Regions from separate parts of the Petroclostridium xylanilyticum genome, predicted to be linked through region 2. Evidence: predicted binding sites of a transcription regulator. Region 2 holds the regulator's gene; the other holds the start of a gene.

Region 1 (15,944 bases), on a different contig from region 2:
AACCATCCTTCGGGAACATACTGGAGTGATTTAAGAAGAAAGTATGGACATAATGATCCGTACAATATAAAAGTGTGGTGCCTAGGGAATGAGATGGATGGACCATGGCAAATTTGCCACTTGTCTGCTGATGACTATGGCAAAAAAGCATTAGAAGCAGCTAAAATCATGAAATGGGTTGACCCGACAATTGAGTTGGTTGCTTGCGGCAGTTCAAACTCAAAAATGCCTACATATCCTGAGTGGGATAGAGTGGTATTGGAGCATTTATATGATAAGGTGGATTATATCTCAATGCATAGGTATTACTATGAAGGGGAAAATGGCGGAACTACCGAAGATTTTCTTGCTTCATTTGTTGATATGGACAGATTCATACATACCATTGCTTCTGTTATTGATTATGTAAAAGCGAAGAATCGCAGCAGCAAAACATTAAAAATCTCCTTTGATGAGTGGAATGTATGGTATCAGAATAAAAGGACACGATACCCCTGGGAGATTGCTCCTCCAATTCTTGAAGATAACTATTCATTATTAGATGCCCTTGTTGTAGGTGGTTTGATGTGTACACTGGTGAATAGTGCAGATAAGGTAAAAATGGCTTGCCTTGCACAGCTTGTCAATGTCATTGCACCTATTTTTACAGAGAAGGGCGGTAGGTCCATCAGGCAAACAATTTTCTATCCATTTAAGCAAGTTTCAAATTATGCAAGAGGTGTTGCATTAAAACCGATTATCACAACTCCAAAATTTGAAACGGCTCTTTACGGTGATGCTCCAACTGTTCAAATGTCTGTCACTTTTGATGAAGAAAATGACAGTGTTTGCGTATTTGCACTTAACTGTGATAGAAACGAAGATATGCAGTTGTCACTGGACCTGCGCTCATTCGGAAATATAAAAATTGTTGAACATGTTGTTTTAGATGGAGAGGACCTTTATGCAACAAATACCTTTGATAATCCTGAAAATATAAAGCCTAGAAACATGGAATTACCAAAAGATGATAACAATACATATGATATTTGTTTGCCTAAGACTTCATGGAACATGATAAGATTTTCAACACGGTGATGCTTGTTTTTAATAACTAAAAATTACACATGTATGTTCTTAATAAAAATAAACAGAGGGAATTTTTAGAATAAAATATCCTTCTGTTTAATTCTTTTGTTTCAAGATTAAGGCTATTGTATGAGTCATTTTTAGTAACAAAATGTATTTGAAGCTGATAAGTGTTTAATACATTTCTTTATAGCAAATACAGTTTAGGGGTGAAGGTTTATGATGTAGCGGATAGAGGAGTATAAATATTGGCTGATATCGTATCTCAAAAGGTGATATGCTATATGAAATAATAAAGATATAACACAATGTTTAATATTTAACATTTGGGGTATATAGATAATATGGTAATGTAGAAAATAACTATTGAGATTGAGATGAAGTATGATGAAGTATTATGTATGATAGTAAAAAGGATTTGGTTTTAAATTAATCTCAATCTTAATCTTAATCTGTATCTATGGAGGATATTTTATCATGAAAAAATCGGATATTGGATTAGTCGGATTAGCAGTTATGGGTCAAAACCTTGTATTGAATATGGCCCGCAATGGTTACAGGGTATCAGTATACAACAGGACTCTGTCAAAAATAGATGAATTTATGAATGAGACGGCTCGGGGAAAAGAGAATATCGTACCAGCCTATTCATTAGAAGATTTTGTGGAATCCTTGGAAAGACCCAGAAAGGTTTTCTTGATGGTTAAGTCCGGGGCAGCAGTGGATGCGATGATACAGGTCCTTATTCCTCATTTAGAGAAGGGTGATATCATTATTGATGGAGGAAATTCTTTTTTTAAGGATACCATGCGAAGAGAAGAGGAGTTAAGCAAGCTGGGGATATTCTATCTTGGAGTGGGTGTTTCCGGCGGCGAGGAAGGTGCATTGAATGGCCCTAGTATAATGCCTGGGGGCAATCGATCGGCATGGGACAAAGTAGAAAAGATTTTGACAGATATTTCAGCTAAGGTAGATGATGGTATACCCTGCTGCAGTTATATTGGACCTAATGGGGCAGGTCATTATGTAAAAATGGTCCACAATGGTATTGAATATGGAGATATGCAGCTTATTGCCGAGGCATATTACTTGATAAAAAACCTTCTTAATATGCCGGCACAGGAAATAAAAGATGTTTTTGCAAAATGGAACAGCGAGGAATTGAATTCTTACCTCATAGCAATTACTGCTGATATCCTGGGTAAGGTGGATGAGCTGACAGGAAAACCTTTGGTAGATGTTATTCTGGATACGGCACAACAAAAAGGGACAGGTAAATGGACTTCCCAGGAAGCCTTGGATTTAGGGGTAAGTACTCCTACGATAGCAGAAGCGGTATTTGCCCGTAATATATCTGCAATAAAATCTGAACGGGTGAATGCTTCTAAAATTTTATCCGGGCCTGAAATAGAATTTAAAGGAAATAAGCAACAATTTATAGATGACATTAAAAAGGCTTTATATGCATCTAAAATTTGTTCCTATGCCCAGGGGTTTGCATTATTAAAAAAAGCATCGGAAGAATATTCATGGGATTTAAAACTGGGAAAAATAGCGTTGCTGTGGAGAGGTGGCTGTATTATCCGGGCCAGATTCTTAAATAAAATTAATGAGGCTTTTGATAGGAATCCTAAACTGGAAAACCTTCTTCTTGATCCATTTTTTAAAGAGGTTGTACATGAGTCACAGGACAGCTGGCGAAGGGTGGTAAGTGCTGCAGTAATGAATGGTATAGCTGTGCCCGCTTTTAGTTCTGCCCTGAACTATTTTGATTCTTATAGAAGTGAATTCCTGCCTGCTAATTTACTTCAGGCCCAGCGGGATTATTTTGGTGCGCATACATATCAGAGAATTGATAGGGAAGGCGTATTTCATACTGAATGGGTAGATTTAATATAAAATTACTATTATAAAACTCCAACCGGCGCATATTTAATACAGATTAACTACAAAAATTCCACCCGAAAGGGTGTTTTTTTGTTGCCTATATAAATAACACTAAATATATTACATTCATTGTCACGGGCAAGTAGCATCATGTATGGAATGTTGCAGCCGGAAAATCGCCATGGACGGTGATTTTAGGTTTATCCCGGCACGGATGCCGGTATAAGCCGACGGCAAAACATGGAATACATGATGCTGCTTGTCCTCAATGTATCATTTCAGAACAATAGATGCGTGCTAACGCTTTTTATTTAAAATGACATCCCTAAGTTAATTATTGAAAGAAAATAAAAGAGATATGGATTTAATGCTATAAAATAAAAAAATTAAGGCAATAATATAGAAAAATAGTGAATTATAATGTTTGCTATAGAAAAATAGATTATATATTATTATTAATGTGATTAGCACTCACGAGCGGTGAGTGCTAATAAAAAAGAAGTTAATTAATTATTACATAATTTAATCTAAGGAGGTATATACATGACTATTAAGCCTTTAGCAGACAGAGTAGTTATCAAAATGCTGGAGAGTGAAGAAACAACAAAGAGCGGTATTGTATTACCGGGTACAGCAAAGGAAAAACCACAGATGGCTGAAGTTGTATCGGTAGGTCCTGGCGGTATAGTAGATGGTAAAGAAGTAAAGATGGAATTAGCCGTGGGAGATAAGGTAATCATTAGCAAATACGCTGGTACCGAAGTAAAAATTGATGGACAAGAATACACTATCTTAAGACAGAGCGATGTACTTGCTAAGGTTGAATAATTAATATTTAAACTAGACTATTGAAAAGACTATTGAAAATGATCTCAAATAATTAAGGGAGGGTAATACATATGGCAAAACAGATTTTATTTGGTGAAGAAGCTAGACGAGCTCTTGAAAGAGGCGTTAACCAGTTAGCAGATACAGTAAAAATTACTTTAGGACCAAAAGGAAGAAACGTTGTTCTTGATAAGAAATTTGGTTCTCCGTTAATTACAAACGATGGTGTTACCATTGCGAAGGAAATTGAGTTAGAAGATGCTTTTGAAAATATGGGTGCGCAGCTTGTAAAAGAAGTTGCAACCAAGACGAATGATGTAGCCGGAGACGGTACTACTACAGCTACCCTTTTAGCGCAGGCTCTTATCAGAGAGGGTTTAAAGAATGTTGCTGCCGGTGCTAATCCAATGATTGTTAAAAAAGGTATTGCAAAAGCTGTAGATGCAGCTGTTGAAAGCATCAAAGCCAACAGCGCAAAAATCAAAGGAAAAGAAGATATTGCAAGAGTTGCAGCTATTTCTGCTGCAGATGAAACCATTGGCAACTTAATCGCCGATGCAATGGAAAAAGTTACAAATGATGGTGTTATTACTGTAGAAGAATCCAAGACTGCAGAAACTTACTCTGAAGTTGTAGAAGGTATGCAGTTCGACAGGGGATACATTTCTCCATACATGATTACCGACACTGAAAAAATGGAAGCTGTTCTTGAAGATCCTTATATCCTGATCACTGATAAAAAAATCAGCAATATCCAGGATATCTTACCAATTCTCGAACAAATTGTTCAACAAGGCAAAAAACTTGTTATCATTGCTGAAGATGTTGAGGGTGAAGCTCTTGCTACATTAGTAGTAAACAAATTGAGAGGAACCTTTACTTGTGTAGCTGTTAAAGCTCCTGGATTCGGTGATAGAAGAAAGGCTATGTTACAGGATATTGCTATCCTGACGGGTGGAGAAGTTATTTCTGACGAATTAGGATTGGACCTCAAAGAAACTACTATTGCTCAACTTGGCAGAGCTAGACAGGTTAGAGTACAAAAAGAAAATACTATCATTGTTGATGGTGCCGGTTCTCAAGAAGAAATCAAAAGCAGAATTGCGCAAATCAAAGCTCAAATCGAAGAAACTACTTCTGATTTCGATAGAGAAAAATTACAAGAAAGACTTGCTAAATTATCTGGTGGCGTAGCTGTCATCAAGGTTGGTGCTGCTACTGAAACAGAAATGAAAGAAAAGAAGTTGAGAATTGAAGATGCTCTCGCTGCTACAAGAGCTGCTGTTGAAGAAGGTATTGTAGCTGGTGGCGGTACTGCGTATATTAATGCATTAGCCACGGTTGAAAAACTTCTTGATACAGCAGAAGGCGATGAAAAGACTGGTGTTAGGATCGTTCTTAAAGCTCTTGAAGAGCCGGTAAGACAGATCGCTGCCAATGCAGGTTTGGAAGGTTCTGTAATCGTAGAAAAGATTAAGAACAGCCCGGTTGGAGTCGGCTTCAATGCACTTACTGAGCAATATGTGAATATGGTTGACGCAGGTATCGTAGACCCAACCAAAGTTACTCGCTCTGCATTACAGAATGCTGCAAGCGTAGCTGCTATGGTGCTCACTACTGAAAGTCTGGTTGCTGACAAACCGGAAAAAGAAGCTGCGCCAGCAGGCGGTGGAATGCCAGGCGGAATGGGCGGAATGTATTAATAAAGTGGGTAGTGATGAGTGGGTGGCGAGTAGTGCCGTTCATAGGCCCTACCGTTTATATAAAAAGGAACTCCTGGGGAACTGGGAGTTCTTTTTTGCGTTTAACAGTCATAAATATACTATAACTCTATATTAACTCGTTGCGATAGTTTAAATATGACCTTTCTCATCCAATACCTGCATTCATTTGCAAGTCATATAAAAAGTTATTGCAAAACATATATCCTATGTATTATAATCCCGAGTTTGACACTTGGCGAATACAAAAAGCCTGATAAGGCTTGATATTAAAGGGTTTCAGGCTTTTGATTAAATAAAAAATTTGCGTACTTTTTTAAAATCCTTGCTAATGCTGCATTTGCTGTCATTTAATAAATCGGCAGATATGATTTGAAAATTAAGATTAAAATAATAAAATCACTAGAAAGTACGCATTTTTAGAAAATCAAATTTGACACAAAAATGTGCTATTTTCAAGGCTTCGAGCACTGTTTGAAAAGTTGCAACTGTCAAAGACCCGCGTTTAACAGTCATAAATATACTATAACTCTATATTAACTCGTTGCGATAGTTTAAATATGACCTTTCTCATCCAATACCTGCATTCATTTGCAAGTCATATAAAAAGTTATTGCAAAACATATATCCTATGTATTATAATAAATGCAATAGTGCAGAAACAAATACTGGAAATTATTTGTATGTAAACGAAAGATACAATTTTCAAAGGAGGATGTATACATGGCAGGCAAAAGGGACCAATGGGGGACCAAAATTGGTTTTATCCTAGCAGCGATAGGGTCAGCAATCGGATTGGGCAATATCTGGAGATATCCATATATCGCCTATTCAAATGGGGGCGGTGCGTTCCTTATTCCTTACTTTTTTGCTCTATTTACTGCAGGTATCCCGCTGATGATACTTGAGTACAGTATAGGGCATAAGTTTAGAGGGGCCACCCCTGCAGCGCTTGCAAGGGCAAATAAAAAGTGGGAGTGGCTGGGATGGTGGCCAAGTGTTAATTCAATTGTTATACTCATCTATTATTCAATGATTTTGGGATGGGCGCTTAATTATGTTTTCCTTGCTTTTACAAGAGCATGGGGAGATGATCCTAACAAATATTTTTTTGGACAATTCCTGGGCCTTACCGACAGTCCATGGAATCTTGGGACAATGCAATGGCACATTTTAATTGCTATGGCGGTGATCTGGTTTGCGAACTGGTATATATGCTTTAAAGGTGTTTCCGATGGTATAGAAAAGGCGAACAAGGTTCTTTTACCAATGCTTTTTGTCATCATGATTATTATTGTCATTAGAGGTGTTACGCTGCCTGGTGCTGTTCAAGGCTTGGAAACACTTCTGCATCCTGACTGGAGCAAGGTACTGGATTTTAAAGTGTGGATTGCAGCCTATGGACAGATTTTCTTCTCTCTCAGCCTTGCAATGGGGGTCATGATGACCTATGCAAGCTATTTACCTAAAAAGACGGATATCGTTAACAGTGCTTTCTTCACTGCGCTGGCAAATTCCGGTTTTGAATTTCTTGCTGCTTTAGGCGTATTCAGTATCTTGGGATATATGGCGCATGTGCAGAATCTGCCTGTAGATAAAGTTGTTACCAGCAGTATCGGACTGGCTTTTGTTGTTTTCCCTCAGGGTATGAACATGATGCCAGGAATATTTAAAGTATTACTGGGAGTATTGTTTTTTGCAGGTCTCGTATTTGCAGGTATGACTTCCAGTGTATCCATGGTAGAAGCTTTCTCGGCTCCATTTATAGACAAATTCGGTATTCGCCGCAAGAAGATAGTTACCATTATATGCATAGGTGGTTTTGCTATTAGTACTTTATTTGCAACCGGAGCAGGATTGTTCTTCCTTGATATTATCGATAACTTTATCAACTCATTTGGTGCAGTTATCATAGGGCTTTCAGAAGCAATTGTTATAGGTTGGCTGTTCGGCACGCAAAAGGTAAGAGAACATGTAAATCCTATCTCCCATTATCCTGTGGGCAAGTGGTGGGATGTTACGGTTAAATTTGTTACGCCTGCCGTATTAATCTACATGCTTATCAATAATATCATTGAAAATATTAGCAAACCTTACGGCGGATATCCGATGAGTGCGGTAGTGATACTGGGCTGGTTGGTTGCAGCAGGTACGGTTGCAGCAGGATTGATTTTGGCTTCAAGGCCATGGGCAGAAAATACGCTTAATAATTATGAAGATTATGAAGCTGAGTAGGGCAAGATTAACGTTTATATACCTACTTATATTGTATTTATAAGAATTTTTATAGAAAGGTGATGGATATATGTCAAAAGAACGAGAGCAATGGTCATCTAAAATCGGATTTATCATGGCAGCCATGGGTTCTGCGGTTGGTTTAGGGAATATCTGGCGATACCCCTATGTTGCATACGAGAATGGGGGGGCGCATTTCTGATTCCTTACTTTTTTGCATTATTTACAGCAGGTATTCCTATCCTCATACTCGAGTATAGTATAGGACACAAATTCAGGGGCTCAACGCCTTTAGCGCTTGCAAGGGCAAATAAAAAATGGGAATGGCTTGGCTGGTGGCCCAGCATTAATTCTATGGTAATATTGGTATATTATTCTGCCATTCTGGCGTGGGCAGTCAACTATTTCTTCCTTGCTTTTTCTAGAGGCTGGGGAGATGATCCCAACAAATTTTTCTTTGGGCAGTTTTTAGGCCTTAGCGAAGGATTATGGGAATTCGGGGGAATTCAATGGCATATTGTTGCAGCTATGACGCTGATCTGGGGAATAAACTGGTTTATATGCTATAGAGGAATTTCAGGTGGAATTGAAAAGCTCAATAGAGTCCTTTTACCTACGTTGTTTATCATCATGGTGATTATAGTAATCCGGGGTGTAACCCTTCCTGGAGCGGTTCAGGGATTGGAAAAACTTTTAAATCCCGACTGGAGTAAAGTGCTTGATTATAAAGTATGGATTGCTGCATATGGGCAAATCTTCTATTCTCTAAGCCTTGCGATGGGAATCATGATGACTTATTCAAGTTATTTGCCTAAAAAGACAGATATAGTAAACAGTGCTTTTATTACAGGATTGGCAAATTCAGGATTTGAATTTCTTTCAGCCTTAGGCGTATTTGGTATTTTAGGATACATGGCTAATACCCAGGGCCTACCTGTTGAGAAGGTTGCAACCCAGGGTATAGGGCTAGCATTTGTTGCTTTTCCGCAGGCTATAAATGTAATGCCGGGAATATTCAAGGCATTGCTGGGCGTCCTGTTCTTCCTGGGGCTTGTGTTTGCCGGCCTCACCTCGACTGTATCGCTGGTAGAAGCTTTTTCCGGTGCACTTATAGATAAATTTAATATCAGCAGAAAGAAGATTGTAACATTTACTGCAATTGTAGGATATATTGTTGGTCTTGTGTTTGCAACGGGGGCAGGACTGTATATTCTTGATATAGTAGATAATTTTATTAACTCTTTTGGAATAGTAATAGTAGGTATTTTAGAAGCTATTATTATAGGGTGGTGGTTTGGCACACATAAAATTCGGGAACATGTTAATCCTATTTCCCATTACCCGTTGGGTTCATGGTGGGACATAGCAATTAAGTTTATTACGCCTGCAGTATTGGCTTACATGATTATTAATAATATTATCGGCAATATTACCAAGCCTTACGGCGGATATCCGTTGGATGCCTTGATTTTGTTAGGTTGGACAGTTGTAGGAACGACGTTAATATTATCATTTGTTTTGGCGTCCAGACCGTGGAGAAATAAAAAGCTTGTAAACCATGAGAATGAATAGGCTGCAAATTAACCTTTGGAGGTGAAAGAAGATGTCAGCTACAGCAATATTTTTCTTATTATTTGGTGCAGTAGTTTTATGGGGAGGCTGTGCCTTAGCTCTCTCAATTGAACTAAAGAATCAATAATTTTTTAATATATCGATAACCATATCAAAAATATCGATAACCATATCAAAACTAAAAATAAATTGATGTAGTTATCGATGAAATTAACCAACTTTAAATCACAATATTTAGTTTTAAAGTTGGTCAATTATAAAACCCGGAAAAATTTTTCCGGGTTTTATTTGTACTCGTAACAGTTTTGTGTTAAAATGGTAATAAACAAAAGGAATGAGTAAGGGGGAAAACTATGGATATTTTCATTGAACACATTGTACAGAGGAAGAAGACACCTCAAGACACACTAGTTACAGTAGGGATAATGATTGCGGTATTGCTTATCGCCATGTTTGCTTTAGCACTTCCTTTTGGGCCTATCATCGTGGTAGCTGTGGGTTATGGTGCATACTGGCTCATAACATCCAGAAATATTGAATTTGAATATTCGGTTACCAATGGTGAATTGGATGTGGATAAAATTATTGCGCAGCGAAGAAGAAAGAGAATTCTCAGCATACATTGCAAGGAATTTGATATTGTTGCTCCGGTGCATGATGAAAAATATAAGAGGGAATTTACAAATGTAAACATAAAAAAATCTATTGATGCCATGAGTTCCATGAATGCAGAAAATCTGTATTTTGCTGTTTTTACATTGGATGGGCAAAAAGCGAGATTAATATTTGAACCGACCGGAAAGATGTTGGAAGCCTTCAAGACATATATACCCAGAAAGGTATTTACGCGGTAAACGGTGGAGATTGAGTACGCCTCAAATATTGATAAGGTTTTCAGAAATCAGCTTTGTAAAAAAAGATATAGCCAAGATGTATATATGCTATAAAATTGCCTGAAGATAAGAAAGAGGGAGGAACTTTACAATGGAGTGTGTAGAGGCGGAAAACAGAGGATATCAGAATTCGGCGTCGGCAAAAATATGGAAGACTATCACTTCTTTCAGGGAAGCCAATCTAATGATAGGTATTATCATAGTAGGGTTTATTTTGACGATGTTATCGTCTCATTTTTTAACAAGAGATAATTTAATATCCACCGCTATAGGGCTTACCTCCGATGGTATCATTGCTGTAGGGATGACGGTAGCTTTGGTTTCAGGAGGACTTGACCTTTCTGTAGGTTCCGTCATGGGACTCAGCGGAGTTGTGGCGGGGACTTTATACCTTGCGGGGATAAATATTTGGGTTGCATGTACCGTTGCACTTATGGCCGGTATGTTTTGCGGATTGATAAATGGTTTCTTTATTGGTAAGATTGGTCTGAATCCGTTTATAACTACTTTAGGAATTTCAGGAGTCGCCAGGGGGACGGCTTATGTATTGACGCAAGGTTCACCCATATCTCTTTTCGGTGTTCCACACACATTTGCACTTATTGGACAGGGAAAAATCCTGGGCATACCGTTTATTGTTTTTGTGTTTATTGTGATTGCGGTGATTGGGGATTTTATGATGCGAAGGTCCGAACCTTTAAGAAAGGTATTCTATACGGGCAGTAATGAAAAAGCTGCGGTTTTGTCCGGCATCAATACCTCCAGGGTGAAAGTGGGTGTCTATTTATTAACGGCTACATTGGCAAGTATTGCGGGAATATTAAGTATGGCAAGGTTTACAGTTGCAGCACCAACAGCAGGAATTGGAGCGGAAATGAGAAGTATTTCAGCGGCCATTATCGGCGGTGCAAGTATCAGTGGCGGAGAAGGAACAATATTTGGAGCGGTGTTGGGTGTGATTCTGTTAAATTTTATTAATAATGGTTTGATAATCCTAAATGTACCCGTATATTGGCAGGAACTTGCCAACGGTGTTTTCCTGATTGCAGCTGTTACCTTTGATTATTTGAGTCATCGCAATAAGTTGAAAAATCTTAAGAATAAAAAATAAGCACAGCGTGTGAAATGAATGCAAGGAGGAATAGGTGTGCGAGCATCAAACAAAATGACTGTGGCGTTAATGATGTTATTCGTATTAATACTTGCAGGATGCAGTACAGGTAACAACAATGCTACCGGAGATGCTGCAAAAAGCCTGTTGGAAGGCGATGCTAGTGAAGAATATTATATGATAACCTTTCAAACGGGTTTGGAATATTGGAAAGGCTGCTACAAAGGTTTTCAGGATGCAGGGAAGTTGTATGGTGTAAAAACGGTTTATACCGGGAGTCCTCAATACGATGTCAACCAGCAGGTAACAGTACTGGAACAGGTTATTGCAAAAAAACCTGCAGGCATTGCTATAACATGCATCAATCCTGATGCTTTTGTTGCGCCCATTAAAAAGGCAATGGACGCAGGAATTCCGGTTGTAACATTTGATGCGGATTCGCCTGACAGCGGCAGATATTCTTTTCTTGCCACCGGTAATGAGTATGCGGGACATGTAGCTGCAAAGGTTTTGGATGAACTGATAGGACCCGGTGGAGGTGAGGTTGTAATCATAACGCTTCCGGCACAGTTAAACCATGACCAAAGAGTGGCAGGTTTCAAAAAAGCACTGGAATCAGATTATAAAAAACTGAAGCTTGTCCAGATAGGTAACGGCAAAGGGGACCAGACCGAAGCGGCAAAGGTACTTGCAGGAATGCTCCAAGCAAACCCGAATATAAAAGGAGTTTTTTGTACAGATGCTACCAGTGGTGTTGGTGCGGCAACGGCTGTAAAGGAAGCCAATAAGGTCGGACAAGTGAAAATTGTAAGTTTTGATACCGACAAGGGGACATTGGATGCAATTAAAGCGGGTATCATATCTGCTTCCATTGCGCAAGGTACTTATATAATGGGATATCAGTCAATGAATTTTCTTTATCATCTCAAGCATAATTTGATTAATCCTGTAGAGGATTGGAAGCAAAAAGGAATTAATCCGCTGCCTCCTTTTGTGGATACGGGTGTAAGTATTGTTAAAAAAGAGAATGTAGATGCATTTTACATTAAATAAGTTTCTACAATAAATATATTGGTATTTTATTCAAATCATTGACCGGCTTTGGATTAGGCGTTTTGTTTTCCTCCGGTGGCATAAAAAAGAATTTTTTCACGGGTAGCTTCATTCCTGGGGATAACTGCGGAGACTTTTCCGTCATAGAGTATTAAAATACGGTCGCACATGCCAATCACTTCATCTACGTCAGAAGATATAAGAATGATGGAAGCACCTTTGATCACCATTTCATTCATCAGATTATACACGTCAACTTTGGAAGCGATATCAATCCCTCTTGTAGGTTCATCGAAAAGAAATATTTTAGCTCCCGATACAATCCATTTTGCAAGGACCAGCTTTTGTTGATTACCGCTGCTTAAATAAGCAGCTTTATTGTTAAGTATTCCGGTTTTTATGCCGAGTTTGGCGACCAGGGTTTCGGCGATACTGTTTTCTTTGGTGCGGTCAATAAAAAATTTATTTGATATTTTAGACAGGTTTGTTGCGGTCATGTTTTCGGGAATATTAAGATACATAAAAAGACCTCCGGCATTTCTGTCTTCGGTTACATACCCAATTCCTGCCCGGATGGCGTCGGCAGGAGATTTTATATCCAAAGGGACATTTTCAATCCGTATTTCACCTGTGTCAATTTTATCCAATCCGAAGATGCAATTGGCAATTTTAGTCCTGCCTGAACCTACAAGACCGGTGATGCCAATGATTTCCCTTCTTCTTAATGATAAACTGATTCCTTTCAGGATGTTGTCTGATTGCAGATTGGCAATACTGAAGACTTCTTTGCCAAGTTTGATATTCAGCTTGGGATAACGTTCTTTTAATTCAATACCTGTCATCATGTGAATAATGCTGTCAGTATTTATGTTATTAATGCTTTGTGTGCCAACAATCCTCCCTTCCCTAATAACAGTAATCCTGTCTCCGATTTGTTGAATATCTTCCAGGCGGTGGGAAATATAAATAATGGAGACGCCTGATTTTTTTAGTTCCCTGATGATATTGAAAAGCAACGCAGATTCCGAATCGGTGAGTGAGGAAGTAGGCTCATCCATAATAATGATTCGAGCATTTGACATACAGGCTTTAGCGATTTCAACCAGCCGTTTCTGTGCAATGCCCAGGTTTTTTACCATGGTTTTACTGTTAAGGGGAAAGCCCAGTTTCTTAAAAAGCTGTTGGCAATCGGCATACATCTTTCCCCAATTAATGATTTTCAATGTCTTGTTGCTATAAGGTTTGTTATCCAGGTAGATATTTTCTGCAACAGAAAAGTGTTCAAAGAGACAAGGCTCCTGATGAATGATGGAGATACCCAATTTTTTAGCATCCACGGGAGAATGAATTTCTACGGAGGTTCCATCCAGAAAGATTGTTCCGCTGTCTTTGGAATAGGCTCCCCATATAATATTGATGAGAGATGATTTGCCGGAACCGTTTTCCCCCATAAGGACATGAACTTCACCCTTATTTAATTCAAAAGAGATATCTTTTAATGAAAAAAAATCCGAAATTTTTTTATTTATGTTTTTAAGTTGTAAGATAGGTTTTAACATTTATATACCACCTTCATAAGAATTAAAAGCAGTGAAAAGTTGTATATTGTTTTCAAAAAAGTAATTTTTATACTGATCAGGGATGGAAGGATTGGTAATAACCTTGTTTGCTATCGTAAGAGGGCCGATTTGTGAAAAACCGATATTATCAAAACATTTATAAATGCATACGATAATACGCTCACGGGCAATATTCATCATTTCTTTTATGGCTGAGGCCCGTGCCATGCTTTGAACCGTATAACCCCTTTGCATGCTGACGCCTTCTACTTCAATGAAAACTTTAGAAACAAAAAAGTTTCTCAGATTCTCTTCTGTTAATTTGCCTGCCAGTGTCATGGATGCAGCATCAAGGTCGCCCCCGGGAATGATTACTTTCATGCTTGCATTGGCGGCAAGTTCAGAGGCAATATTTAAGTCATTGGTTAATACGGTTACATTCCTTTTATTTAAAATCTTTTTTGCAATATAAAGATTTGTCAACCCTGGGCTAAGTAGGATAACATCATTATCATCAACCATATGCATGGCAATTTCAGCAATTTCTAGTCTTTGTTCATAGTAGGGGTCATCATCTATATCTATATATTTATCTTGTTCCAAAAAGCTTTCATCATTAATGATGGCACCCCCATGAGTCCGGATAAGAAATTTTTCTCTTTCCAGTTTTTCCAAGTCGCGTCTTATGGTAACCTCCGATACATTTAGCATTGTGCTTAAATCTGAAACATTTATATGTTTTTTATCTAAAAGTATTCCTTTGATAATTCTTATTCGTTCAGGCGCAAACATGCAATCCTCCAAAAAGTGTGTGTAGAATAATTTTTCTGTTAATTTTATTATATATTTATTATATATAAATAAGTTTCATATTACAATTCATTGCTTAAAAAAGTCAAAAAGTTTGTTTGTGATAAATATCGTAAATAAACGTTCATATATTCGAGGAAATAAAAAAACTTATTAATTGATTTGTATATTTTACCTAACTATTCAAAATATAAATAATAAATTTTTATTGAAACTCTTGAATTGTTGTTTTGAATATGATATTATATGTTCATAAACGAAATCATACGAACATATATGATATCTTTAGTAATAATTTTGAAGCTTTTTTCCAGCGGGCGGCTAAGATAAAACCATTCTATTTTATCGCCTGGCGGGAAAATAGTGATATATAGTGATATATAAGGAAAGGGGTAGTTTAAATGAAAAGGATATTGTCACTCATTGTTTTAATTGCCATGGTTTTTACGATGGCAGCATGTGGGTCGAAAACAACAGGAGGTAAAAAAGGTGAAAAGCTGGTAGGGATTGCAATGCCTACCAAGTCATCGCAGAGGTGGATTGATGATGGAAACAATATGGTAAAAGAATTTGAAAAACTGGGCTACAAAACAGATTTGCAATACGCTGAAGACGTAGTGGAAAATCAGATCTCTCAGATAGAAAACATGATTACAAAAGGTGTTGACGCTTTGGTGATTGCATCTATTGATGGAGAATCGTTGTCGGATGTCTTGAAAAAAGCCGCAGATGCAAAAATTCCGGTTATTGCGTATGACCGTCTGATTAGAAAGACACCCAATGTAAACTACTATGCAACCTTTGATAATTTTAAAGTAGGAGTCCAGCAAGGTTCCTATATTGAAAAAGCACTGGGGTTAAAAGAAGGAAAAGGTCCTTTCAACATTGAATTGTTTGGAGGGTCTCCCGACGATAATAATGCATACTTTTTCTATGATGGCGCCATGTCGGTTCTAAAACCGTATATTGATTCCGGAAAGCTGGTTGTAAAAAGCGGACAAATGGGTATGGACAAAGTCAGTACATTAAGATGGGATGGTGCAACTGCACAAGCTAGAATGGATAACTTACTAAGCGCATATTATACGACTGATAAGATACACGCAGTACTATCGCCTTATGATGGCATCAGTATCGGTATCCTGTCTTCATTAAAAGGCGTGGGATATGGCACGCAAGGTCAGCCTATGCCGGTAGTTACAGGACA
Region 2 (15,944 bases):
GTTTTCAAACGCATTGATCATCACCAATAAAATTAATTTTTATATAAATAAGCAGTTGGTTCTAAAAGAAATAAAATCCTCAAAGTTAGTAGAGGGAGACTTTCTGAAATCGCATATTAATAACGTATTGCCTATTATTAAAGTAACCTGTGACAAAGAAAAAAGCATTATTACTGATGATAGAGATATAAGATGGTTTACAGAGTTTGTTACAGGCTTTGACATTAAAAATCCTATAACCATTATCAGTGGTCAAATTTTAATGATGAAGAAACATGAACCCCAGATTATTGCTGCGGCATTTACCAGTAATGAGAGCTCTTTTTTTAATTTGCCATCGAAAAAAGAAGTACTTGAACCGGCGCAAGCACCTAATCCTAAAGAAAAGAATGATGACATTCCATCCACGGCAGATACTTCTGACAGTGAGGACAAGGGAGAAGAAGAAGGAAGGAATATTACTGATGTAAATATCAGTTCTCCTGATAAAAAGGGATATGAATTTTCAGATGGTATATATGTAAAGAATGAAGCAAATCAAAAAATTGATATTTCGGAATTGTTGAAAGAAGATTTAAAAATGAAAATATCGGGCAAGGGTCCGCATGTACTGATTATACATACACACACCTCAGAAGCATTTACTCCAACAAAACAAAATAACTATACTCCAAGCGATCCTGACCGGACAGAGAATTCCAGGTATAATATTGTAAGGGTGGGCGAAGAAATAGCTAAAAATCTTAAAGCTGCCGGTATATCGGTAATTCATGATAAAACGGTCCATGATTATCCTTCCTATAACGGTTCTTATAGAAAGGCACTGGAAACGATAGAGTCTCAACTGAAGAAAAATCCTTCAATAAAGATTGTGTTGGATATTCATAGAGATGCATTAATTTTCCCGGATGGTAAAAAACTGAAAGTAACGGCTGAGGTTGAGAAACAAAAAGTTGCGCAGGTGATGTTGGTAGTAGGGACAGACCAGGGAGGATTAAAACATCCTAATTGGAAAGAAAATCTTAAGTTTGCATTAAGATTACAGGACAAATTTCAAAAACTATATCCTGGATTAGCAAGGCCGATTAACTTAGCACCATACAGGTATAACCAGCATACAACAACAGGTTCTATCATTATAGAAGTCGGAAGCAATGGTAATACTTTAGAGGAGGCACTTGCCAGCAGCAAATATATAGCTAAAACTGTTGCTGAAGTGATTAGAGAAATCAAGTGACTTAATTTTGGGTAATAAATTCCTGTGTTACCATAACTACTATTGTATTACATATGCCATAAAGGGAAAAATATGACCAAGGACAAATTTTTGGAGGTGCACATATGAACAGGCTGGAATTGTACAGGCGGAGAAGACGGAATAAACGCTTGTTGTTTCTTGCAATTCTTGCTAGCCTTGCAATATTAGTTGTTGGATTAGTAACAGTTGACCATGCTGTTAATTCAATGTTGGGAGTAGAGGATGAATTAAAAATCGTCAGTTTGGTAAAAACAGCTGATTCAATATATATATTAAATTTTATGAATTATCCAATGGAGGTTAATCTTAGCTATTTAAAAAAAGATTTTAAAAGTTTATCCATATGGGTTGATAATTCTTACAAAAGAGTTGAAAAATTCGTGTCAGGATTAAATGATTGTACAAAGGCAGTCACAAACACTCAATAGGTGCTATAATGCACCTTTTTTGTTGTTTAACAGCTTTTTAATTTAATTTTTAAAGCTGTGGTAATTAAGGTTGTTACTGACAAAAATAATGCTGATATGCTATAATATTGCATTGAAATATATTTTCGGATATACTGGACTAAATTGAGATTTTTGTTATCGTTTAAAGGAGGAATTTTCTACTCATGGCTGATAATAGACAAGATAAAATCAGAAATTTTTCAATTATAGCTCATATAGATCATGGTAAATCAACTTTAGCGGATAGATTGCTTGAGAGGACCGGGGTTCTTACTGAAAGAGAAATGGAAGAACAGGTACTGGACAACATGGAACTGGAAAGGGAAAGAGGAATCACTATCAAGGCTCGTGCAGTTAGATTAGTATACAAAGCTCAGGATGGAGAAGAGTATATACTCAATCTGATTGATACACCGGGGCATGTGGATTTTAATTATGAGGTTTCAAGAAGTTTGGCCGCCTGTGAAGGAGCAATTTTAGTAGTAGATGCCGCGCAGGGAATAGAAGCCCAGACGCTGGCCAATACTTATCTGGCATTGGACCATGACCTGGAAATTGTCCCTGTAATCAATAAGATTGATTTGCCCAGTGCCCGTCCTGACTTTGTAAAAAAGGAGATAGAGGATATCATAGGGATTGTTGCAGAGGATGCTCCTTTGATTTCAGCCAAGCAAGGTATAGGAATCGATGATGTTCTGGAACAAATCGTAAAAAAAATCCCGGCACCGCGGGGAGCGGAAGACGCGCCTTTAAGGGCACTAATCTTTGATTCCTATTATGACAGCTATAAAGGGGTCATCGCATATGTAAGGATAAAAGAAGGCCGTATATCCCCGGGAACAAAGATAAGGATGATGGCTACCGGTAAAGAGTTTGAGGTGACGGAGGTAGGTTATCTTAAGCCAAATGGATTGCATAATTCTAACGAGCTTTTAGCAGGAGAGGTAGGATTTATTGCAGCCAGTATTAAAAACGTAAAAGATACAAGAGTGGGAGATACCATAACCACAGTACAAAATCCTGCCGCTGAACCTTTGCCTGGATATAAAAAGGTTAATTCCATGGTGTTTTGCGGAATTTATCCGGCAGATGGAGCAAGGTATGATGATTTGCGGGATGCCCTTGAAAAACTCCAATTAAACGATGCTTCCCTCACTTTTGAAGCTGAGACATCTATAGCGTTGGGATTTGGTTTCCGGTGTGGGTTCCTGGGACTTTTGCATATGGAGATTATCCAGGAACGGTTAGAGAGGGAGTACAACCTCGACCTTGTCACTACGGCGCCCAGTGTAATCTATAAAGTAATTAAGAAAAATGGAGAAATAATTAATGTAGATAATCCTACCAACCTTCCTCCTCCAACTGAAATTGATTATATGGAAGAGCCCATAGTAAAAGCCTCTATTATGGTACCTACTGAATATGTAGGTAATATTATGGAATTATGCCAGGAACGCCGGGGAATTTATAAAGATATGAGTTATATTGACGAGGGCAGGGCCGTACTAACCTATGAGCTTCCGTTAAATGAGATTATCTATGACTTTTTTGATGCTTTAAAATCCAGGACAAAAGGTTATGCTTCTTTTGATTATGAATTGCTGGGATATAAAAAATCTGACCTTGTAAAATTGGATATACTGTTAAATGGTGAGGTAGTAGACGCATTATCTTTTATTGTGCACAGTGAAAAAGCATACACCAGGGGCAGAAGAATTGCGGAAAAACTAAAGGAATCCATCCCAAGGCAGCTTTTCGAAATACCTATACAGGCTGCTATAGGCAATAAAGTAATTGCACGGGAAACGGTAAAAGCATTGCGTAAAGATGTGCTGGCAAAATGTTATGGCGGGGATATCACCAGGAAGAAGAAACTGCTGGAAAAGCAAAAGGAAGGAAAGAAGAGAATGAGGCAGGTAGGTACGGTTGAAGTCCCTCAGGAAGCATTTATGTCAGTATTAAAGTTAGACTAAGATATTATATATGGTTCACAGTTCACAGTTAACAGTTAACAGTTAACAGTTAACAGTAATAAACGATTTAATAGCTTTTGCTGTGAACCGTGAACTGTGAACTTATTGACTTTATCTGCCATGTAAAATCATTATCAGTAAATATATAGATATAGAATTTGACTAATGTCGTGGGAAAAATTATGAAAAGATTAGGATTATATATTCATATCCCTTTTTGTATTCAAAAATGTTATTATTGTGATTTTAATTCCTATTCAGGACTTGAATATGTAAAAGGCGATTATGTAGATTGTCTTATCAAAGAAATGTATCTTTATAAAGATAAGCTGGATAATATTATAGTAGATACCGTTTATATAGGCGGAGGTACTCCTACATGCCTGGAAGAAACACAATTGGAAAATATATTAAGGAATTGCTTTGATACGTTTAAAATTAATGCTAATTGTGAAGTGTCTATAGAGTCCAACCCCGGAACCCTTTCCAGGAAAAAGTTAAGGGTATTGAAACAGTGCGGTGTAAACCGTTTAAGTATAGGTTTGCAGTCGTGGGATGATATGCAATTAAAAGCACTTGGGCGGATACATTCCAAAAATCAGTTTTTAGAGAATTATTATACTGCCAGGCAGGAGGGATTTCATAACATTAATATCGATTTAATGTTTTCCTTGCCTGGACAGGACCTGGAGCAATGGCAAGTTACCCTGAATAATGTAATACAATTAGGCCCGGAGCATGTTTCCTGTTATGCGCTTAAAATAGAAGAGGGTACAAAATTTTATGATGATTATCACAATAACAGGCTTCACCTACCCGATGAAGAAACAGACCGGAGTATGTATGATAAAGCAGTACAGATGTTAACTCATCACAGCTATAATCATTATGAAATATCAAACTTTGCAAAAAAGGGTTTCGAATGCAGGCATAACTTGATATACTGGAAAGCTAAAGAATATATAGGCATAGGTGCCGGTGCACACTCTTACCTCAATGGAGAGCGATATTCTAACATAAATTCTCCGCAGGAATATATTAAACAGACAGGACAAAATAATTTTCCTATAGCGGAAAAAATACAATTAAACATTGAAGATAAGATGTCTGAATACATGTTTCTTGGTCTTCGATTATTAGAGGGGATTAGTGCACAAGAATTTTTGGAACGGTTCAATATAGACTTGAATTCTGTATTTGGAAACCAGTTAAATAAATTTGTCCGATTAGGCTTAGTGGAACAGCAAGGCGACAAATACAGGTTGACCAGGCGGGGATTAGATGTGTCCAATCAAATTTTTGTAGAATTTATTTAGGATGAAAATAAAAAATACTCTTGACAAAGGAAAACACAAGTGATATTTTAAAAATAGATTTTAGCACTCATTGCATTAGAGTGCTAACAAAGTTGAGGTGATTATAGTGGAATTAGGAGAAAGAAAAAGAAAAATACTTCAAGCAATTATCGATGACTACATTAGTACTGCTGAACCGGTTGGATCTCGTACTATTGCAAAAAAGCATGAGTTAGGTCTTAGTTCTGCTACAATCCGCAATGAGATGGCAGACCTTGAGGAGATGGGATATCTTGAGCAACCGCATACCTCAGCAGGTAGAGTACCTTCTGATTTAGGATATAGATTATATGTAGACCAGCTTATGAAAAAATATCAACTTACAGTGTCTGAAATTCAAAAAATTCAACATGCTATGGAATTAAAGATCCAGGAACTGAACCAGGTTATTCAGCAGGCATCTTATGTAATTTCCAAGCTTACTCAGTATACCACTGTTGTCTCAACACCTCAGATGAAAAGAAGTTCAATTAAGCATTTACAGCTTATACCAATAGATTCTTTTAGTGCATTGCTGGTTATCATTACGAATACCGGAGTTGTTAAGAATCAGACTATTAAGATTTCAAATGGGGTTGGTGTTGATTTTTTAAATAAGCTTACTGCTATTTTAAATGATAAATTAGCAGGTTTAACGATAGAGCAAATTAATTTGCAAAAAATTCAGGAAATTAGAAAAGAGATGCGTTCTAATGAAGAGATGCTCATGCCCATTCTGGATCATATTTCTGATACCATTGCAGCTATAGATCGTTCTGATATATATCTGGGAGGCACTACCAATATTTTTAATTTCCCAGAATATAATGATATTGAAAAAGCAAAGGAATTCTTCAGTTTTATTGAGCAAAAGAAAAATCTGCATAAACTTCTTAGCAGCACTTATAACGGCAATAAAATAAATATCATGATAGGCAGGGAAAATGAATTTTCGGAAATGAAGGAATGCAGCCTGGTCACATCTACTTATTCCATAGGTGACAAGGTTGTGGGCGTGATTGGCATTATAGGTCCTACCAGGATGGAATATGCCAAAACAATTTCTTCATTAGAATATTTAACTGAGAATTTTAATCGTATCCTAATGAAATTATTCTATGAAGGCAAGTCTGACTAAAAATAGCAAAGGATGGGGAATAATGAATAAAAAGACAGCAGATGTTGAAAATCAAAACTTAGAGAGCACAGAGGAAAATATGAATGAAGAAGAGGTGGATAAAGCTGAAAATACTGAAACATGTGAAAAGACAGCCTCTCAAGAAAATGAAGACATCGAGGCATTAAAAGCTCAACTTGAAGATCAGACAAAAAAAAGTGAAGAGTATTTTGGTATATTGCAGCGCACTATGGCTGAGTTCGATAACTATAAGAAAAGAACGGTAAAGGAAAAAGAAAACATCTATAGTGATGCTGTAGGTGATACGATTTCTCAACTGCTTCCTGTTTTAGACAACCTGGAAAGGGCTGTTAATTCTTGTAAAGAAGGTGTGGATTCTGCCAAGCTTCTAGAAGGGGTAGAAATGGTATTAAAGCAGTTTAATGACTCCCTTTCGAAGCTAGGGGTAGAAGAAATTAAGGCAAAAGGCGAAATTTTTAACCCTGAACTTCATAATGCGGTTATGCATATAGAGGATGAGTCAGTTGGTGAAAATATCATTGTCGAGGAGTTTCAAAAGGGCTACAAGATAAAAGATAAGGTTATTCGCCATAGTATGGTCAAGGTGGCAAATTAAAACAGTTCACAGTTCACGGTTCATGGTTCGCAGGTGGTTGCTTTTGGGCTTCTGTGAACCGCGAACGCTAAATAAACATTAAAGAATATTTTTGATTCTAATAATTTTACTTTAGGAGGTAAATAGACATGGGAAAAATAATAGGTATTGACTTAGGAACAACCAACTCTTGTGTTGCAGTTATGGAAGGTGGAGAACCTGTAGTTATTCCAAATGCCGAAGGTGCAAGAACAACTCCCTCTGTTGTAGCATTTACAAAATCTGGAGAAAGATTGGTAGGTCAGGTAGCAAAGAGACAGGCAATTACAAACCCTGATAGAACTATTATATCAATTAAAAGGGATATGGGTACCGATAGAAGAGTACAAATTGATGATAAAAAATATACGCCTCAGGAAATTTCTGCAATGATTTTGCAGAAGTTAAAAGCAGATGCGGAAAGCTACTTAGGTGAGCCTGTAACCCAGGCTGTTATTACCGTTCCTGCTTATTTTAGTGACTCTCAAAGGCAGGCAACAAAAGATGCTGGTAAAATTGCGGGTCTGGAAGTATTAAGAATTATCAACGAGCCTACTGCAGCGGCGTTGGCTTACGGATTAGATAAGGACCATGACCAGAAGATAATGGTTTATGACCTTGGTGGAGGTACTTTTGACGTATCTATACTGGAAATAGGAGATGGCGTTTTTGAAGTTCTGGCAACCAGCGGTAACAACCGTCTGGGAGGAGACGATTTCGACCAAAGAATAATAGATTATCTTGCTGAAGAGTTTAAAAAAGAACATGGTATAGATTTAAGAAATGACAAAATGGCCCTTCAAAGATTGAAGGAAGCGGCAGAAAAAGCTAAAATTGAGCTTTCCGGTGTTACAACTTCCAACATCAACCTGCCGTTTATCACTGCAGATGCCAGCGGACCAAAACACCTGGATATTACCTTAACAAGGGCGAAATTTAATGAACTGACTGCTGACCTTGTAGAGAAAACGATGGAACCTACAAGAAGAGCACTTCAAGATGCAGGCTTGTCTCCTGATAAAATTGACAAAGTGTTATTGGTAGGAGGTTCTACAAGAATTCCTGCTGTACAGGATGCGGTTAAAAGATTGATCAATAAAGAACCACATAAAGGAATTAATCCTGATGAATGTGTTGCAATAGGTGCAGCTATCCAGGCAGGTGTACTGGGCGGGGAAGTTAAAGACCTATTGCTGCTGGATGTAACTCCGCTTTCATTAGGTATTGAAACGCTTGGAGGAGTATTTACAAAATTAATTGAAAGAAATACAACTATTCCTACTAAGAAGAGCCAGATCTTCTCCACTGCTGCCGATGGTCAGACAAGTGTAGAAATCCACGTTCTACAGGGAGAAAGAGAAATGGCGGCGTATAATAAAACGTTAGGTAGATTCCACCTTACCGGAATTCCGCCGGCACCAAGAGGAGTACCTCAAATCGAAGTTACTTTTGATATTGATGCGAATGGTATTGTTCATGTATCAGCTAAGGATTTAGGGACCGGTAATGAACAGAAGATTACCATTACCGCAAGTACTAACCTGAGTGATGAAGAAATTGAAAAAGCGGTAAAAGAAGCAGAAAAATATGCTGCAGAAGATAAGAAGAGAAAAGAAGAGGTTGATATTAGAAATAATGCCGATTCTATCGTATATCAAACTGAAAAGACTTTAAAGGATTTAGGGGACAAGATAGGCGAGGCAGAAAAATCTCAAATACAGGCTGAAGTTGATAAAGTAAAAGAAGCATTAAAAGGAACGGACACTGAGAAAATAAAGAAAGCAACCGAAGCCTTAACTCAAAAATTCTACGAAATTTCTGCAAAGCTATACCAACAGCATGGCGGACCTCAGCAGGGGGCAGGCTTTAATCCGGGAGCTCAAGGCCAAGCTCACCAGGGACCTAATGGCGAAAATGTTTACGATGCAGATTATAAAGTTGTGGATGACGATAAATAATAAAACAGCTACTTAAATTCTTTGCTTGTTAAATTATGCAGGGCTGAAGCCATTCATTGGCTTTAGTCCTTTTGATTGCCTAGATAACATTATGGTATAATAACGTAGAGCTGATAATGGGTGATAGTTGTTGTTTTATAGTGATTTTTTGAAAGGTGGTAAAAATGGCTGAAAAAAGGGATTATTATGAGGTTTTGGGTGTAAGTAGAGGTGCATCTGACGATGAGATAAAAAAAGCATATAGAAAACTGGCAAAAAAATACCATCCCGATGTAAATCCTGGAAATAAGGAAGCAGAAGCAAAATTTAAAGAAGTCAATGAAGCTTATGAAGTTTTAAGTGATTCGCAAAAGAGGGCTAGATATGACCAGTTCGGCCATGCGGGAACCGATCCAAATGGTTTTGGAGGTGGCGGATTCGGTGGAGGCTTTGGCGATTTTGATTTGGGCGATATTTTTGAAAGCTTTTTTGGCGGGACCGGGTTTGGAACTTCTGCCAGAAGAAATGGCCCCCAGAAGGGTAGAGACATAAAGAGCAGCCTGGAAATATCTTTTGAGGAAGCAGCTTTTGGCGTGGAGAAAGAAATTAATATATTCAGGATGGAAAATTGCGACGTGTGCCATGGAACCGGAGCCAAGCCGGGAACAAGTCCAATAACTTGTTCCGTATGCAAGGGGACCGGTCAGGTACAATATAAACAGCGGACACCTTTTGGACAGTTTGTAAATGTAAGAACTTGTGATCACTGTAATGGCGAGGGGAAAATTATTTCAAACCCATGTACCGTGTGCCATGGGAAAGGTGCAATTCGTAAATCAAGAAAAATAAAGGTGAATATTCCTGCGGGGATAGATGACGGACAGACTATTTCTTTAAGGGGAGAGGGAGACCCAGGAGTAAAAGGCGGCCCTTCAGGAGATTTGTATATTTCCATAAAGGTAAGGCCACATCCTCTATTCCAACGTCAGGGTACGGATGTAATATGTGAGATTCCTATCACTTTTGTTCAAGCCGCTCTGGGGGCGGAATTAGAAGTACCAACCTTAGACGGAAAAGTAAAATATTCTATTCCTGAAGCTACCCAATCAGGTACGATATTTAGATTAAAGGGCAAAGGAATTCCTCACATCAGAGGTTATGGACGGGGAGACCAGTACGTGAAAGTGCTTGTAGAAGTACCAAAAAATCTCAGTGAAAAACAAAAAGAACTTCTAAGACAATTTGCTGAACTCGAAAGCGAAGACACCCATGAACAAAGAAAAGGCTTTTTTGAGAAGATGAAGGGCGTGTTGGGAATATAATTATAAGAATTCAGTATTGTTGCAAATAAAAGTTTAGCAAAAATCAATAGTAATAATTTACAGGTATAACCTGCACCCATAAGAAAATTATGGTTAACGTTAGAGAAAAGGGGAGTGACCACCTAAGCCTAACAATATTAAATTTAAAAACTTAATATGACGAAACCTTACCAAACATACACTGGATGTAGAAATCAACGTACTCTCTCTTCCAATTAAACCGCTTTCGTTTGCGACCTGGAGGTTTTACAGTGGATAGAGACTTTTTAAGGTAGGCAATGGTATTCCACAGTCCGCCTGCAATGAGTCTTACCATCTCCAAGAAGTTATGATTGGTACCCACCAGAATATGCATGAGTTTTAACAAGCAAAACAGAATCAATGCCGTGTAAATCTGGTTTAAGACTGCATTAAAACTGGTACCATAAAACTTCTTGATTTTAAGATGCTGCTTTATCCACTTAAAGAATAGCTCTATCTGCCATCTTAGACGGTAGATTTCAGCTATTTCCTCACCTGTAAGGTCAAAGCGGTTTGTGGCTATATAAAAGGGCTCACCTGTAGAAGAGTCGATTACTTCCACAACTCTCAAGGAGTGCTGCATCTTTGTATAAAAGCCACCGAGAATTACTTCTTTATCAGATAGTACAGGGCCTCCCTGGGATATTGAGTTTATACTAACTAACTCCATTACAGCATTCTTTTTAAGCCTTGTGATAAAGAATATATCCTCCTTGCAGTACCTGTCAAACTCTTTGTAGTCTAAATAGCCGCGGTCAAATATATATGTGATGTTGGGTTTGGTAATAAGGGAATCCATCTTCTCTTTGTCATGTATAATACCCTCTGTCACTATAATCTGATCCGGGTAACCTAAAAGAACATCGTACAGGGTATGCACCTTGACTGCAGCTTTAGTTTCCCGATAGTCAGCCCAGGGAAAGAGAGAGATACAAAGCCTTATTATAGTAGCGTCCAGTATCTTTAGCGTGCCCCAGCTACCAGGTATGATACGTATACCGTGATGCTTTTTAAGTTTAGCAAGAACAGCTTCAAATATCCTTCTAAAAACATCCGGATCACGGTCGCTGTTTTTGCGGGATAGCTGTGAAAAACTTATTGTGCCAGTATATTTCTGGAGTTTCTGGTCAGCCATAATACCTGTAACAATATCCCTAAGGCTGTCTTTCTGGACCAAGTGTGCATACATCATAGTATTCAGTTGCCGAAGAACAGTAAATTTCTTGGTTCCGTGGTCTGCATCGGTTTCGTCAACGGCTTTTTCCAGTAAGTTCATTGGTAAAAAGCCTTTTAAAGTTTCAAAAACTGTAGTACAATCATTCATGTTTGTTAACTCCTTCGTTAATAGAATGTGGTTGGTTGGGTACTACCACTAATATTAACAAGGAGTTTTCATTTTACCAACAGGTATTTATTACCGTTGATTTTTGCTAAAAAATTTTATGCAACAATACTGATAAGAATTGAGAATTGAGAATTAGAATTGTATATTTTGTTGGCAATTAGAAACAGTATAAAGTATGTTGTGTTTGAGATGTTAGAATTCGAGAAACGTAATTGTCAATTCTCAATTATCAATTGTTAATTCATTTAAATGGGGGCGTTATGACTTGAAGTGGATAGAAGTAAAAGTTACAACTACACCCGAAGCAAGTGAAGCAGTAGCAGGGTTGATGTATGACATGGGTGTAGGAGGTCTGTATATTGAAGACCCTAGAGATCTAATGGAAAACAACAGGCAGCCAACTGATTGGGATTATATGGATGAAACGTTAAAAAATGTTGATCCAAATCAAGTGACTATTAGGGCATATTTATCAGAAGAAACTAACTATCATGAGAAATTGGCATTATTAAGTGAAAAGTTAAAAAATACTGCTAGGTATTTTGATGTTGGAAAGGGTACAATAGAACTCTCCGAAGTTTTTGAAAAAGACTGGGCCAATAACTGGAAAAAGTATTATAAACCTGTAAAAATCGGTAATAAAGTGGTAATCAAGCCTACCTGGGAAGAATATAAACAGCAAGATGTGAAGGATATTATCATTGAAATGAATCCCGGAATGGCTTTTGGAACGGGAACACATGAAACTACGAAAATGTGTATACAAATACTAGAAAAATATGTTAATATAGATATGGACATATTGGATGTCGGCTGTGGAAGTGGGATCCTGGGAATTACGGCTTTAAAATTGGGAGCGAAGTCATGTACCGCTGTGGACATTGATGAGAATGCAATAAAAGTTACGAAAGAAAATGCAAAACTCAATGGAGTAAGTGAAAAAATAGTAGTAAAGAATGGAAATCTATTAGATGTTGTATCAGGAAAGTTTGATATTATTGTTGCAAATATTATAGCTGATGCAATTATATCACTATCTGATATTGTTATTCCGTACTTAAAAGAGGGTGGAGTATTTATTGCTTCCGGTATTATCAGAGATAGATATGAAGAAGTAAAGAGCAGTTTATTGAATAATGGTTTTGTCCTAAACCAAGAATTATCTATGGGTGAATGGACAGCCGTAGCAGTAACGTATGACAAATAGTACAATAGCCTGTTCTTAGGGTTATTATTTGAATTAAAGGCTTGTTATGCAGAATTAAGAGTGGTGATTGTATGCCTAAATTTTTTGTTGAACCTGAAAAGATTAAAGGTAATAATATTTTTATTCATGGCGAAGATGTAAATCATATAACAAAAGTATTGAGATTGGACCAAAATGATATTATAATTATTTGTGATGGAAATGGAAAAGATTATACAGCACGCATTGAAGAAGTAGGCAAAAAGGAAATTAAAACAAAAATTCTGGATAGTTCTGATTCTATTAGTGAACCGCCTGTTTATGTTACGCTATATCAGGGGATTCCTAAAGCGGGCAAAATGGAATACATCATTCAAAAAACGACCGAGCTAGGGATTGGTAAAATTGTACCTGTTATTACTCGGAGGACGGTTGTTAAAATTGAAGATAAAAAGAGTGAACAGAATAAAGTTGAACGATGGCAAAAAATAGCCTATGAAGCTGCAAAGCAAAGTAATAGAGGGAAAGTTCCTCACATTGCTTATCCAATTAATTTTGAAGAAGCTATCAAACAGATGTCAACCATGGATATAAAATTAATGCCTTATGAAAAAGAATATTCTAATTCTTTAAAAAATATATTAAAAGTTTGTACCGAGGGACAAAATATTGGAATTTTTATTGGTCCTGAAGGTGGATTTGATGATGATGAAGTTAGAAAATCTCAAGAGGCAAATTTAAACATAGTAAGTTTAGGACCAAGAATATTGCGAACCGAGACTGCTGGGGCAGCTGTCTTGGCAATATTGATGTATGAACTGGGAGGCATGTGACTTGAATGAGGTAAGGTTTGTAATCGTTGATGATGCAATTTTTATGAGAACACTTCTTAAAAGAATGATAGAGGAAGAAGAGAATTATAAAGTGGTAGGCGAAGCTAGAAACGGCTATGAAGCAATTCAACAAGCTAAAAAACATAACCCTGATATTATAACGATGGATATTACTATGCCGGATATGGATGGGATAACAGCCGTTAAAGAAATACTTGCAGTTTGTCCCGGTGTAAAGATTATCATGGTATCAGCAATGGGACAGCAATCCATAGTTATTGATGCTATAAAGAGTGGTGCCAGGGACTTTATTGTAAAGCCATTTGAAAAGTCTAGAGTATTACAAGCAATAAAAAATGTATTGTCCCTTTAGATTCATGAGACAGATAAAGGAGAGGTTTCAGTGAAAAAAAGAGAAAAAGATGCAATTATTAATAGGCTATTGTTTGTGACTGCATTTTCAATTCTAGCATCTATCGTATTATGGTTCATTTTTAACGGATATATGCATACCAGCTATATATTAGCAATGCCCAAGATCATGATAGCAATTTGTATTATTGGTGTTGTTGTGACTGCTGTGCTTGGCTGGAAGATTTATACCAATAGAAGTTTACTTAATAATCTTTTACCCTATATTATATTTTCCTTAATAGTCTCTTTAAGTAGTATTGCCATTTATTTTTATGTAATTTATGCAATATATGTTTTATGGATACTTATCGCGGCATATTTAGTTGTAACTTTTGCATACAACCTTTATAAGATAAATGCAAAATAATTTTTTATATTTTTTATTCTGTGTACTAAAAAAATTAACGGGGTATTGAAAAAAAGTTTGTTTTATGGTAATATATTTATTGTGTTTGGGGATATAGCGCAGTTGGGAGCGCACAACACTGGCAGTGTTGGGGTCAGGGGTTCGAATCCCCTTATCTCCACCATGCAGCCAAACAAAGGGACAGGTGATGTGTTTGACAACACTTTAAGATTTATATGATAGATTAAATCCGGGTGATTTTAAATCAAACGCGTTACCTGTCCCTTTGTTTGTTATGTCCCTTTGTTTGTTAGATGTACTGGTTGCATGGATTGTAGTTAAGCTGAATATAACGTTAATATATTATTCCATGAGGAAAAGAGCCTGATACGCATTCTAGGCTCTTTTTTTAAACCGATTGCACTTTGGCTTTTTATTGGCATTACTGTTGCGAAATTTTACAAGAACCACTATGGCTACAAAGGCAAACAATGTTTTAGTATATAATTCTGACTATGTTTCTGCAACGATTTTACCGATTTCTGTTAGGTCATACCCACCTATTCCTTCCAGTTCCATCTTGAACTCTTGGGAACGGAGTATTTCGACGACAGCATCAAAAGGGGGGGTTCCCATGTCCTCCTTTTTTATTACCAGCTCATATCTTTCGGTTTGAAGAGGAATAAAATCAATATCTTTTACTTGCAATGCCGACTTCTCGTTTCCAATCCCGATATCTGCACCTCCTCGGGCAACGATGCTGGCAATAGCAAGATGAGATGTACTTTGGCGTTCATACCCTTTGATATTATTGGATGGAATTCCAAGCTTTCTCAAGTGCTCGTCTAACAAGATTCTTGTTCCACTTCCTTTTTCACGGTTAATAATGGTTATATCCTTTCTTTGCAGATCTTCCCAACCTTTTATTCCTTTGGGATTACCCTTGGCAACATAAAAACCTTGCAGTCGGCAAGCGAGATGGATGATTACTGCAGGAACTCCCGGAAGCATTCTTCTGACAAAAGGAACATTGTATTGTCCCGTGTCTCCATCCCATAAATGGACAGCAGCTATTTGAACATTGCCATGGTATAACGCATAAAGGCCATTATAGCTTCCTATATAGGATCGTAATGCCTGTACACCGTTAGGATGAAACTGGAGATATCGAGATAAAATATCCAGCATGATATCCTGACCGCATATTACAAAACCGCTGGTTCGAGTCGGCTCTTCACAGAATAAGAAGTTTACCCTTGGCTTATCGTGAGTCGTGTCCGATGAACGATTGCTTTTAATGCTTTTTGTTTTATTTTTATATTCATCAACATCTTTTGCGTCTATTCTTAGCTTTTTGCCAACTTTGTATGCATTCAATTCGCCTCGTTTAATGAGTTCATAAACCGTATTTTTTGCAATTTTCAATCTATCTGCTACTTCTTGAGGTGTTAATGCTGAACTATCATTCATAATCATTCTCCTCTCGTTATACATAAACTGATATAAATAGATACAATATTATATAAAATTGTATTACAATATATTACGTGGTGTTCGTACATATATTATATACTTTAAGAATGATAAAAGCAAATAATTTAATGAAGAGGGAATTATATATGCAAGTAACAATGTATATTCGTGCCGATTTAATATTTAAAGATGATAACTAAAACGCAAGTTAACCAAAAAAGCAAAGGTATGCCAATGTTGAAAGTTTATTAATTAAAAATTATGAAAGTTTTTGATTTTTT

The links. The regulator HrcA, encoded in region 2, represses chaperone genes, less so after heat shock. The targets are predictions, from matches to a motif close to TGTTAGCACTCNNNNNNNNNGAGTGCTAACA.
Region 1: a site for HrcA is predicted at 3,418-3,448, ahead of CIB29_RS16925 (co-chaperone GroES). Genes of this name have one in related genera too.

Annotation. Positions count from the first base shown of each region.
Region 1 is NZ_NPML01000029.1:68,204-84,147, forward strand. It holds gene arfA (arabinosylfuranosidase ArfA) at 1-1,077, shown strand, start outside; gene gndA (NADP-dependent phosphogluconate dehydrogenase) at 1,546-2,967, shown strand; gene CIB29_RS16925 (co-chaperone GroES) at 3,499-3,783, shown strand; gene groL (chaperonin GroEL) at 3,855-5,486, shown strand; gene CIB29_RS16935 (sodium-dependent transporter) at 6,228-7,739, shown strand; partial or broken gene CIB29_RS16940 (sodium-dependent transporter) at 7,864-9,311, shown strand; gene CIB29_RS18435 (MetS family NSS transporter small subunit) at 9,343-9,438, shown strand; gene CIB29_RS16945 (DUF6106 family protein) at 9,665-10,165, shown strand; gene CIB29_RS16950 (ABC transporter permease) at 10,296-11,315, shown strand; gene CIB29_RS16955 (substrate-binding domain-containing protein) at 11,352-12,368, shown strand; gene CIB29_RS16960 (sugar ABC transporter ATP-binding protein) at 12,422-13,927, opposite strand; gene CIB29_RS16965 (DeoR/GlpR family DNA-binding transcription regulator) at 13,928-14,719, opposite strand; gene chvE (multiple monosaccharide ABC transporter substrate-binding protein) at 15,139-15,944, shown strand, end outside.
Region 2 is NZ_NPML01000011.1:21,250-37,193, reverse strand. It holds gene spoIIP (stage II sporulation protein P) at 1-1,237, shown strand, start outside; gene CIB29_RS05860 (hypothetical protein) at 1,342-1,686, shown strand; gene lepA (translation elongation factor 4) at 1,872-3,680, shown strand; gene hemW (radical SAM family heme chaperone HemW) at 3,863-4,996, shown strand; gene hrcA (heat-inducible transcriptional repressor HrcA) at 5,103-6,152, shown strand; gene grpE (nucleotide exchange factor GrpE) at 6,175-6,768, shown strand; gene dnaK (molecular chaperone DnaK) at 6,897-8,744, shown strand; gene dnaJ (molecular chaperone DnaJ) at 8,909-10,045, shown strand; gene CIB29_RS05825 (IS4 family transposase) at 10,197-11,390, opposite strand; gene prmA (50S ribosomal protein L11 methyltransferase) at 11,677-12,618, shown strand; gene CIB29_RS05815 (16S rRNA (uracil(1498)-N(3))-methyltransferase) at 12,690-13,430, shown strand; gene CIB29_RS05810 (response regulator) at 13,411-13,803, shown strand; gene CIB29_RS05805 (hypothetical protein) at 13,834-14,211, shown strand; tRNA gene CIB29_RS05800 (tRNA-Ala) at 14,299-14,374, shown strand; gene CIB29_RS05795 (substrate-binding domain-containing protein) at 14,704-15,660, opposite strand.